Regions from separate parts of the Rossellomorea sp. RS05 genome, predicted to be linked through region 2. Evidence: a T-box and tRNA genes for the amino acid it is inferred to sense, from the RefSeq annotation. Region 2 holds a T-box; the other holds one or more tRNA genes.
What was found. A T-box is a leader RNA that pairs with one kind of tRNA and senses whether it is charged. The one in region 2 lies ahead of metG (methionine--tRNA ligase), so its partner is inferred to be a tRNA-Met.
Positions count from the first base shown of each region.

Region 1 (5,750 bases), on a different contig from region 2:
ATCATTGCCTCAACAACAATTACCAGCTTACCAATTAACTTCGTAGAAGTCAACTTCTTTTTAAAACTTTTTCAAAAAAATTTAAAAAGAAATGGCTCCGCAGGCAAGATTCGAACTTGCGACCGATCGGTTAACAGCCGATAGCTCTACCACTGAGCTACTGCGGAATGGTAGATGGTGGGCCTAAGTGGACTCGAACCACCGACCTCACGCTTATCAGGCGTGCGCTCTAACCAGCTGAGCTATAGGCCCGCATGAAAATAAATTGGAGCGGGTGATGGGAATCGAACCCACGACATCAGCTTGGAAGGCTGAGGTTTTACCATTAAACTACACCCGCATGTTAAATTGAAAATGGTACCGGTGGCCGGGGTCGAACCGGCACTCCTTACGGAACACGATTTTGAGTCGTGCGCGTCTGCCTATTCCGCCACACCGGCAGGTGCTGAAAAAAATAAAATTGGAGGCGGTAACCGGATTTGAACCGGTGGTGAAGGTTTTGCAGACCTCTGCCTTACCACTTGGCTATACCGCCTTATTGGCTGGGCTAGCTGGATTCGAACCAACGCATGTCGCAGTCAAAGTGCGATGCCTTACCGCTTGGCTATAGCCCAATAATATGGGGCGACTGATGGGAATCGAACCCACGAATGCCGGAACCACAATCCGGTGCGTTAACCACTTCGCCACAATCGCCATGTGTTTTTTTTGGCAGGGGCAGTAGGAATCGAACCCACACCAAAGGTTTTGGAGACCTTCGTTCTACCGTTAAACTATGCCCCTATATAGATCGTTCTATACTTGAACCTAGTTCAAGAAAACAAATGGTGGAGGGGGGCAGATTCGAACTGCCGAACCCGAAGGAGCGGATTTACAGTCCGCCGCGTTTAGCCACTTCGCTACCCCTCCATCAATGGTGGCTCAGGACGGAATCGAACCGCCGACACATGGATTTTCAGTCCATTGCTCTACCAACTGAGCTACTGAGCCATAAAAGGTCTTTGTTACATATAAAAAAGATAAATGGCGGTCCGGACGGGACTCGAACCCGCGACCTCCTGCGTGACAGGCAGGCATTCTAACCAACTGAACTACCGGACCAACTTATTTTCGCTTCAGCGAAAATAAAGATCAATGCACTGCGATAGCAAAATAGCTATCATTAGTACTTCGCGTTAGCGAAAATAAAGATCAATGTTCTTTTAATAGCAAATCCGCTATCATTGTCACTACATCCCGATCCTCTCGGATCAACATGGTATTGCGGGGACAGGATTTGAACCTGCGACCTTCGGGTTATGAGCCCGACGAGCTACCGAACTGCTCCACCCCGCGACGATAAAAGATGAAAGGAAATATGGAGGAGGAAGGGGGATTCGAACCCCCGCGGGCTTTGACACCCCTGTCGGTTTTCAAGACCGATCCCTTCAGCCGGACTTGGGTATTCCTCCGTATGTATAAATGGACCCTGCAGGACTCGAACCTGCGACCGGACGGTTATGAGCCGTCTGCTCTAACCAACTGAGCTAAGGGTCCAAAGCATAACCGTATGTAAATAGCGGCGGAGGGGATCGAACCCCCGACCTCACGGGTATGAACCGTACGCTCTAGCCAGCTGAGCTACACCGCCATGATGAATAAACTATATGTTCGATCAAAGGATCGTTGGTGGAGCCTAGCGGGATCGAACCGCTGACCTCCTGCGTGCAAAGCAGGCGCTCTCCCAGCTGAGCTAAGGCCCCAAAGAAAGTGGTCGGGAAGACAGGATTCGAACCTGCGACCCCTTGGTCCCAAACCAAGTGCTCTACCAAGCTGAGCTACTTCCCGATATAATGGCGCGCCCGAGAGGAGTCGAACCCCTAACCTTTTGATCCGTAGTCAAACGCTCTATCCAATTGAGCTACGGGCGCACGTATTTATTATCCTGCATCAAGTGAATCCAATGAAGGATTGTAAACCTGTGCTTCTGTCGGTCCGCCAATGCGGCGAGGCAACAATAATGGAGCGGAAGACGGGATTCGAACCCGCGACCCCCACCTTGGCAAGGTGGTGTTCTACCACTGAACTACTTCCGCATATGGTGCGGGTGAAGGGACTTGAACCCCCACGCCTTGCGGCGCCAGATCCTAAGTCTGGTGCGTCTGCCAATTCCGCCACACCCGCATGATGCAAATGGTGAGCCATGAAGGATTCGAACCTTCGACCCTCTGATTAAAAGTCAGATGCTCTACCAACTGAGCTAATGGCTCGTTCTGTTTACTTTGTCCGAACCAATCGAACAAAAGTGGTGCCGGCAAGAGGACTTGAACCCCCAACCTACTGATTACAAGTCAGTTGCTCTACCAGTTGAGCTACACCGGCATGGTGTATAATCGTTCTTTTCGCTTCGCCTTAACATCTGCGCAAAGGTTAAGAACTTTATGGTAAGTTATTTTCACTCCGCTTGCGCTTCGTGAAAAAACTATGGTGGAGGATGACGGGATCGAACCGCCGACCCTCTGCTTGTAAGGCAGATGCTCTCCCAGCTGAGCTAATCCTCCAAATGGTGACCCATACGGGATTCGAACCCGTGTTACCGCCGTGAAAGGGCGGTGTCTTAACCGCTTGACCAATGGGCCGTTATGTATGCGTCTCTTAAGGACAAGAATTACTATATCATCTTATTTCGCAGAAGTCAACTTCTTTTCAAAATTATTTCGCCGAACGAGTTCGTTTTTCTCAGCCGGTTGACTGCTAGAAGATTAAGATACCACATATAGGAGTGTTTCCACAATATAAATGTGGTGGTTTTCTAAAAATAAAAAAGACAGCTACAAGAGCTGTACAAGTTTGTCTCCGTGATATCTGGATTTTTCCTGATATTTATTCAACAAACTGCTGTCGTGGGTCGTATCCAGACGGTAATTGAAGGTGAAGAACCAGAACTTATGCCATTCCCTTAAAAATGTACGAAGCATCGCGATCCCTCCTGGTTGGTTGATCTTGTTGCCTTTAGTTTATCAAAGGAATGTAAAGATTATGCTAAGGACGGGTTTGAATGATGTAAAGTTTAATGTGGCAACCATACTGCCCCGCCTTCACCGGGCAGCCCCCTTAGATTTCATTGGTTTCGATCAGCTCCCATACCTGCAGGACGCCGGCAGAATCTGTGATCCTATACGTTGTCTTGTAGCTTTTACGGGACACATCTCCAAACGAATCGTAGATATCGAAGGTCTCCTTTGTGGTGACAAGGTAATCGCTACCGTCTTCTTCTATACTAATAACCTTAAAATCAATGATATCCTCCTTTATATCATTTTCATAAAGATACGCAATAAAATCCCTGGACTCTGCGTAAGCTTCTCCATCGGGATGATGCATGTACTCGACTAGCCAAAAATCCCCCTCGTTCCTCGCATGTACACTCTCATACGTATAATCTTCTATAAAGCTGCGGGTATTTCCCTTCGTTTCTTCTGCTTCCAGAGCCTCTATAGCTTCCTGTTCTAAAGCTTCTTTCTCTGCTTCGCGAATGTCATCAAGCTCAGGATACTGAAACGTTAGGAAATTAGGTCCGGACGTTTGAATCTTCTGCGGGACAGACTTATAGGTTTTCCTTTATACTCGAACTCCCCTGTAGCTGTGACAGAACCATCGGTCGCAAATGGGCCGAGTGGCGTATCATGTGGAAGCTTTTCTTGCTTCTTTCCATTAATGAGTAGCACGCTGATTTCATCGTACTCATCGACATAGACATATCCCGCTCCAAAATCAATGCTCACCTCAAGTTCATTGTCATAGGCTTCATTGAAGGAAATATCTTGTTTTTCTTTAAAAATGGAATAGCTTCCGTCAAACGTTCCTGTGAGCGGCCGTTCCCCCGGCAGTACTCCTTTTATAACGTGATTTCCTTCACTGATCGTGGCCTTTTTCTAAAATTTCGTTCAGGCCAACACATCGTTTCTATCAATATGGTAGATAGAGGATCGATTCATAAAAAAAGATGATCCCCTCTTGGATGGGGAATCATCTTCTTCATGCATTTCATATCTATTGTTGGTCCGTATCGATCAGCTTATTGACCTGATAGCCATCATCTGTCGATATCACTTTGTAGATCGTATCAAACGTACTCTCATTCTCACTGCCGTCGGATTTCGTGATGCTGAAAGTGTCTTCGAGGTGAACAATGTAGGCATCGCCGTCCTCTTCGATATCACCAACGGTCACATCGATGACATCTTCTTTTGTACCGGCCTTAAACAGGTCCGCTGCGTACTGTTCAGCCTGTCCGTATGCTTCTCCGTCCGGGTCATGATATGCTGCGGCACCGGAGAAGTCTCCGGAGTTCCTGGCTTCTACGATTGCATAGGTGTAGTCTTCTATGAACTCCGTCAGTTCGGCATCCACATCAGGCTCCTCTTCTTCCTCGTCCCATGAGCTGTACCATGCAGCATCCTGCTCTTTGATGAGTTCAGGATAATCAAAATACAGATATTCAGAAGATAGATTCGTCACTTTGATGGCATCGGACGTATAGGTCTTATCCTTGACCGTATGCTCGGCGACGATTTCCACTGAACCGTCCGTCGGGAACGGTCCGATCGGCGTCTCATATTTCACCTGATCTTTCATCTTCTTCCCATTGATGAGGAGCGCAGACACTTCTTCGCTGTCATATTCATCAAGGAAGACGTATTTCCCTGAGAAATCGATGGTCAGATCGAGCTGATTTTCCGTTGCATCGGTGAAATCCAGCTCCTCTTCTTCCTTAAACGTCGAGTGCGGGGTCTTCAATGAAGCAGCAAGCTTCGATTCACCGGGTAAAAGCCCGGTAAGCTCTGCCTGCTTATCCTTTGCTTCTTTTTCCTGGCCTTTCAGGGCAACGGTATATGCGTCCAAGTTGGCATCCGTCACCACATGGAATGGAATGACTTTCAGAGTGTATGTATCATAAATGCCAAGGAATTTCTTCCCCTTGGTAAAATGGAAGAGTTCATTTCCTTGCTCATCGGTGATCTTCGCTGCAGCTGAAGTCCCTTCTTTAAAGGAAGCAGCCTGTCCTTCGAGTTGATTCACAAGATCCGGGAGGTCTCCCTGAAGATAGGCAAGATACTTCTTCACTTCTTTGTCGCCTGTATCCTGTTTAATATCCTGAAGATCGAATACTTCCCTTGCCTTCTTCAAATCCTTGTCCTTCACGGCTACCGTGAACCCATCGACCAATTTATCCGGTGAGTGGGCTGCCTTCACGTAGAAATGGCCGGCTGTTCCTGCTGCAATCAGGACGAGGATGCTCGCAGTCATGATTTTCTGCAGCGTGGTCCACGGCTTCCTTGGCTTTGATGGTGCCTGCTTTTCTACCGATGCTGAAAGAGGAGTCCCACAGTTCTTACAGAACTTCTTCCCTTCTTCAAACTCTGCACCGCAATTCTTACAAAATCCCATTTGCATGTCCCTCTTTCTTTCATTGCTCTATTAGAATGGAGAAGAAAAGATGCCAAGGTTATCAATCATATTCATGATGAACCCTCTTAAAATCAAAGCGAATACGATAAATGATGCCACGTACGTCAGGATGATCCCGTAAAGAGGGTCAAACTTAGAGGCAATGTTCCTTGTATAACTCATAACAACGATCGCAGGGGCAGAGAAGATGGCACCGAACAATCCGAGTCCCAAAACAAATACAAATTCATAAATCTCAAATAGGGACATGAGCAGTCCAAGTACAAACACAGCAATGAACGGTACTAAAATGGCACCGA
Region 1 covers NZ_JBDKWY010000018.1:11,050-16,799, reverse strand. The annotation lists tRNA gene ABJ225_RS22235 (tRNA-Asn) at 93-167, opposite strand; tRNA gene ABJ225_RS22230 (tRNA-Ile) at 176-252, opposite strand; tRNA gene ABJ225_RS22225 (tRNA-Gly) at 267-340, opposite strand; tRNA gene ABJ225_RS22220 (tRNA-Leu) at 356-440, opposite strand; tRNA gene ABJ225_RS22215 (tRNA-Cys) at 462-535, opposite strand; tRNA gene ABJ225_RS22210 (tRNA-Gln) at 540-614, opposite strand; tRNA gene ABJ225_RS22205 (tRNA-His) at 621-696, opposite strand; tRNA gene ABJ225_RS22200 (tRNA-Trp) at 710-783, opposite strand; tRNA gene ABJ225_RS22195 (tRNA-Tyr) at 826-909, opposite strand; tRNA gene ABJ225_RS22190 (tRNA-Phe) at 915-990, opposite strand; tRNA gene ABJ225_RS22185 (tRNA-Asp) at 1,025-1,101, opposite strand; tRNA gene ABJ225_RS22180 (tRNA-Met) at 1,262-1,335, opposite strand; tRNA gene ABJ225_RS22175 (tRNA-Ser) at 1,359-1,451, opposite strand; tRNA gene ABJ225_RS22170 (tRNA-Ile) at 1,463-1,536, opposite strand; tRNA gene ABJ225_RS22165 (tRNA-Met) at 1,557-1,630, opposite strand; tRNA gene ABJ225_RS22160 (tRNA-Ala) at 1,667-1,742, opposite strand; tRNA gene ABJ225_RS22155 (tRNA-Pro) at 1,751-1,827, opposite strand; tRNA gene ABJ225_RS22150 (tRNA-Arg) at 1,834-1,910, opposite strand; tRNA gene ABJ225_RS22145 (tRNA-Gly) at 2,001-2,075, opposite strand; tRNA gene ABJ225_RS22140 (tRNA-Leu) at 2,079-2,163, opposite strand; tRNA gene ABJ225_RS22135 (tRNA-Lys) at 2,174-2,249, opposite strand; tRNA gene ABJ225_RS22130 (tRNA-Thr) at 2,286-2,361, opposite strand; tRNA gene ABJ225_RS22125 (tRNA-Val) at 2,465-2,540, opposite strand; tRNA gene ABJ225_RS22120 (tRNA-Glu) at 2,544-2,618, opposite strand; gene ABJ225_RS22115 (hypothetical protein) at 2,811-2,957, opposite strand; gene ABJ225_RS22110 (TcaA NTF2-like domain-containing protein) at 3,094-3,429, opposite strand; gene ABJ225_RS22105 (TcaA 3rd/4th domain-containing protein) at 3,543-3,764, opposite strand; gene ABJ225_RS22100 (TcaA NTF2-like domain-containing protein) at 4,033-5,430, opposite strand; gene ABJ225_RS22095 (hypothetical protein) at 5,461-5,750, opposite strand, start outside.
Region 1: it has a tRNA-Met gene. The T-box ahead of metG (methionine--tRNA ligase) is inferred to sense a tRNA for this amino acid. The anticodon was not compared.

Region 2 (5,750 bases):
CGATAACACCGAATTTGAGATGGAGTGGGTCCCGTGTGAGCTGCCCGAGCCGGACGCCTCAATCGTTCTCCGCGGTGCAACCCAGGAGGATATACCGGAGATGAAACGTCTCGGGTTGGAATGTTTCGGCATTCAGGACGCATCATTCGATGAGGCTCATATCAACGATACCCTCATGATCCTGTTTGATGGAGAAGTCGCAGGGCAAATGAAGATATCCCGTGACGGGGGGCAGTGCTACATCTACTGGTTTTCAGTGTTTCCTGCGCTCCAGGGACGCGGAATCGGTCGACGTGCATTGAGCCGGGTGGTGAGGGAAGCTGACGGTAAATACTCCCTTATCGGTCTCGATGTGGCGGCAAAGAATGAACATGCACTAAAACTCTACACGTCCTTAGGTTTTGTTGTTCAGAGTCATCAGGACTATTATTCTCTTTCCCTTTAATCAAACAGCCGGGACCTTTAAGAGGCCCCGGCTGTTTCTTTATTTATAGAAGAAATGCTTTATACTCCACACGTCATCAATCTCAAGCACCCCGTGAGAATGATACGAAAGCTTGCGTTTATCGGTGGGCGATCCCGGATTGAACAGAAGCACCCCCGCATCCACCCTCACGTAGGGAATATGGGAATGACCAAAGATGATGAGGTCGACTTCTTCCTGTTCAAAGGCAAGGCGAGCTCGTTTTTCCGTCGTCTTTCCGGTGCCGTCTCCATGAACCACACCAATGCGGAGGTCCTTCAATGTAATGATCGTCTTCTCAGGAAGGATTTCCTTGAGGCCCTCATCATCGACATTCCCCGCCACAGCGGTTAGCTGTCCGTATTCTTTGAACGCCTCATAGTGCTCGATTGTCTGAAAATCGCCTGCGTGGATGATATGATCGGCCGTTTTGAGATCATCCAACAAAGGGGAGGGCAGATCCCTCCCTTTTTTTCGGAAAGTGGGTATCGGCCACGATCACCACTTTCATCATGGGTTGCTGCTCTCCGTGATCAGTTTCTCCACTTCTTCTTCGATGACAGATGGATCGATTCTTTCAAACAGGGGTCCACCTTCTTGAAGGTGAAGGACCTCAGATCCTACAGGACCCCAGATGGCGCTGCCCGACCCGAGCTGCCAGCCTAGCTCCTCCCCTGTCTTTGGAAGAAAGGGCGTCAGGAGGGCACGTAGGTTGGTGATGATATAAATGAATTCCGTGAGAAGTTCTTTCCCGCGATCCTCGTCTTCTTTGACGACCACCCAGGGTTTCGATTCATCGAAGCGTTTGTTGATCCCCCTGATGTATGCGAAGATGCCATCAAGCGCTTCCCTGGTCGTACCCTCTTCGATGCGCCCTCCGGCCAAATCGAATTGATTTTGTGCTTCTTCACGCAACCCTTTTCCGACAGTAATAAAGTCCACCTTTTCTCCGTACGCTTTACGATAAAACTTCAGCGTTCGCTGCACCAGGTTACCGAATGCTCCGAGAAGCTCTCCGTTGTGGCTATGGATGAACTCCCGCCAGGAGAAATCCGCATCCCTCTTTTCCGGGGCATTGATCGTGAGGAAATATCGCAAGGAATCAGGTTCATATCGATCCAACAGATCGCGTGCCCACACGGCCCAATTGCCGCTGGTGGAGAACTTCTTTTTTTCGAGGGTCAGATACTCATTGGACACCACGTGATGAGGAAGCGCTTCTACACCGATCCCTTTCATGACAGCCGGCCAGATGATCGTGTGGAATGGAATATTGTCCTTTCCATGGACGTAATATGTACGGGTGTCCTCTTCCCAGAAACGTTTCCAGTCCTTCCCCGTTCCAGCTCCCCATTCCTTGGAGGCACTGTAGTATCCGCTCACCGCCTCGATCCACACGTACACCTTCTTATCTTCAAATCCCTGAATCGGAACTGCCACCCCATTTTCAAGGTCCCGTGTCACGGCCCGGTCATGAAGACCTTCAATCAAATATCTCTGCGTCAGATTCAGGGCATTTTCACGCCAGTCCTTCCCGTGGTCCTTTACCCATTCCTCAAGTGCACCCTGAAATTCCGAGAGGGCAAAATAGAGATGGGTGGTCGATTTAATCACCGGTTCGGTCTGACATAGTTTGCATGTTCGATCCTTGAGATCCAAGGGATCCAGGACCGTGGAACAATGATCACACTGATCTCCCCTTGCCTTTGCCCCGCATACCGGACAGATTCCCTCTACGAATCTGTCTGGCAGGAAACGTTGATCCACTTCGCAATAGGCCTGTTCGACTTCTTTTTCATACAGCCAGCCATTTCGGTGAAGCGTCCGAAAGATTTCCTGTACCGCTTCATGATGGGCCTGCTTGTCTGTTCGCGTATAAAGATCATAGCTGAATCCGAGGGAATCGAACGTTTCTTTGAATTCCCGGTGGAACCGATCGGCGATTTCCTCCACTGGGACACCTTCCTGGCTCGCCCTGATCCCGATCGGCGTTCCGTTACAATCACTCCCGGATACGTAAAGGACGTCTTCCCCCTTCATCCTATAGTAGCGTGCGAGGATATCTCCCGGCAGCAGGGCTGCAATATGACCCAGGTGCAGGGACCCATTCGCATACGGCCATGCTCCTCCAATGAATACTGTCATGCTGATCATCTCCTTTTGTTGTAAACAAAAAACCCCCGTCCTGACGCCATAAAGACGTCTAAGGACGAGGGGGATGCTCGTGGTACCACCTTAGTTCGCAGGATGCTCGCGCAAATCCTGCCTTCTTGAGTACGAAGCCGATCTGGCCCTTATACTCCGGCGTGTGATAACGGGTGCCTGCCCCGTGCCACCCTACTCCAAAGGTTTCGAATGGAACGCTCCGAGACCATCTTCGGGACCAGTCTGTGCCTGCCCCTTTTCAGCTGCCGGGGCTCTCTTTCAAGACCGAATTGATCCGTACTCTTCTCATCGTCGCGATTAAGTATAGTATGCCACTTTTTTCAAAAAAGGCAAGAGGTTTATTTCTGCACCGTTGTGGAAAGAGAAAGGAAAACAGAGAAGGAGCGTTCTGCCTTGAGCGTATTACAGAAACAATTCAAAGAACCATCCGGACCGTTGGGTTGGTTGGCAGGAAAAATCATGGAGTTCGATAATCGCAGGATCCATCATTGGAGCTTGAAGCGGCTCGGCATTCAAAACAGGGACAGAGTGCTTGAAATCGGATACGGGACGGGTTCCTGCATCGAAAGGATCACTGCTTCATACCCACATGCGTTCGTCGACGGAATCGACATTTCAGAAACGATGGAGGAAACGGCAAAGAAGAAGAATGAGAAAGCGATCCACGAAGGCCGGGTACGCCTCTGGAATGGGGATATTGGCGATTTTTCCAGTGAGACTTCCTATGATAAAATCTTTGCCATCAACAACTATCCCCTTTGGAATGATCAAGAGAAATCCCTTATAAGGATCCACTCTCTATTGCATGAAGGTGGCACCCTCTTGATCACAGTTCAGCCGAGAGGCGATGAAGCGAGCGATGAACGAGCGAAAGAGTACGGTGAAGAAATTGCTGCTGCCGTCCGTTCAACCGGTTTCAAAGATGTTTCAGTCTCTTATAAAAAAGGATCCCCTGCCATGACTGTCTGTGTCACCTGCACAAAAACAGGGTGATCCATTTATCGATCGGAGTGTAATTTCCTCTCCTACTTATCACTCCACAAAAAAATCCAAGCAGCTCCATCGTTAGGGATAAGAAGGAGCTTGCTTGGATTTTCACATAACTGGGACTACCCTCAGGGTTACTTTTTCTTACACACGTACTCCTTTGGATGCACCGATCAAGGACTTGATGGTTTCCTCATCATCTGTTTGAAGGAGATCGATGATCCTGCTTCCTACCACCACTCCGTCACAGCTCTGCGACATGGTTTTCACATGCTCAGGGCTCGAGATACCGAAGCCTGCGAGGACCGGGACAGGGCTGTGTTCCTTCAGGAGATTGAGGTGTCTGCTGATGACGTCGTCAAATTCCTTCCGTGCCCCGGTGATTCCTTTGACCGTTACGGCATAAAGGAAGCCCTCCGATCTTCTTGCAAGCTCCTTGACGCGTTCTTCACTGCTTGTCAGGGTTGCGAGCTGGATGATGGCGATTCCATGCTCCACAGCATCCGCTTCTATCAGGTCAAGATGCTCGAGGGGCAGATCGGGTATGATGAGTCCGTCCACTCCCGCTTCCCGGCAATCACGGAAGAAGCGGGACACACCATAGCGAAAAATCGGATTGATATACGTCATGAATACCAATGGGATCGTGACTTCATGACGATTTCCCTTCAAGACATCCAGTACACCGGCGAGTGTCGTCCCGTGCTTCAAGGCCCGCTTACCAGCTTCCTGGATCGTTGGTCCATCGGCAACGGGATCTGAAAACGGGATCCCAAGCTCAATGGCTGTCGCCCCATGCGCCTCCAACCGTCGTAGCGTGGGGATGAGTTCATCAAGCCCTCCATCACCGGCCATGATATAGGGGATGAACACCTTATTTCCAAGCTCGAGTTCGGTTTTCAATGCCTTTTCCAAAAACTCCTTACCCATGTTGACTACCTCCCAGCATGTCTTGTACTTGATTCACATCTTTATCTCCACGGCCCGATAGGCAGATGACGATGGATTCTTCCGGCTTCATTTCCTTCGCAAGCTCCACAGCATAAGCAACGGCATGGGAGCTTTCCAGTGCCGGGATGATTCCTTCGGTCTTGCACAGAAGCTGAAATGCATCCAGTGCCTCACCGTCGGTCACCGCCGCATAGGTAACGCGTCCTTGATCTTTCAAAAAGCTATGTTCTGGACCGACCCCCGGGTAATCAAGTCCCGCTGAAACCGAATGGGCTTCTTGGATCTGGCCGCTATCATCCTGTAGCAGATACATCATGCTTCCGTGCAGGATCCCCACAGATCCCTTCGTCAGAGTGGCTGCATGCTTATCCGTTTCAACACCTGCCCCTGCGGCTTCCACCCCGTATAATGCAACATCGTCTCCGACAAACGGGTGGAACATGCCCATGGCATTGCTACCGCCGCCCACGCAAGCGACGATCGCTTCGGGCAGCCTGTTTTCCTTTAAGAAAAACTGTTTCTTCGTTTCATTTCCGATGACGCTCTGGAAGTCCCTGACCATTTTTGGAAACGGGTGCGGGCCGAGGACAGACCCCATGATGTAATGGGTGTCATCTACATGGGAGACCCAGTAGCGAAGGGCTTCATTCACGGCATCCTTAAGGGTCGCGCTCCCCTGTTTGACCCCTACCACTTCTGCTCCGAGTAGTTCCATCCGGAATACATTGAGCTTCTGCCTTCTGATATCCTCTTCCCCCATGAAGATGACGCAATCCAGGTTCAGTAGGGCACATACGGTTGCCGTAGCCACACCATGCTGGCCCGCACCTGTTTCTGCGACGACTTTCTTCTTACCCATCCTGACAGCAAGGAGGGCCTGACCGATCGTATTATTAATTTTGTGGGCACCTGTATGATTCAGATCTTCTCGTTTCAGATAGATTTTCGCCCCACCGACTTTGTCTGATAGATTCCTGGCATGATAGAGGGGATTTTCCCGTCCCACATAGTCTTTCAGGTAGAGCTGAAGTTCTTCTTGGAAGGATGGATCCACCATCGCTTCTTCGTAGGCGGATTCGAGTTCATTCACCGCCTTCATGAGCGTTTCAGGAACGAATTTCCCTCCATATGGTCCAAATAGTCCTCGTTGATCCGGCTGTGCATACATCATTGTATTCCCTCC
Region 2 covers NZ_JBDKWY010000001.1:1,001,969-1,007,718, forward strand. The annotation lists gene ABJ225_RS05165 (GNAT family N-acetyltransferase) at 1-445, shown strand, start outside; gene ABJ225_RS05170 (metallophosphoesterase family protein) at 485-907, opposite strand; gene metG (methionine--tRNA ligase) at 974-2,608, opposite strand; T-box leader at 2,666-2,930, opposite strand; gene ABJ225_RS05180 (SAM-dependent methyltransferase) at 3,023-3,622, shown strand; gene trpA (tryptophan synthase subunit alpha) at 3,761-4,546, opposite strand; gene trpB (tryptophan synthase subunit beta) at 4,539-5,738, opposite strand; gene ABJ225_RS05195 (phosphoribosylanthranilate isomerase) at 5,735-5,750, opposite strand, start outside.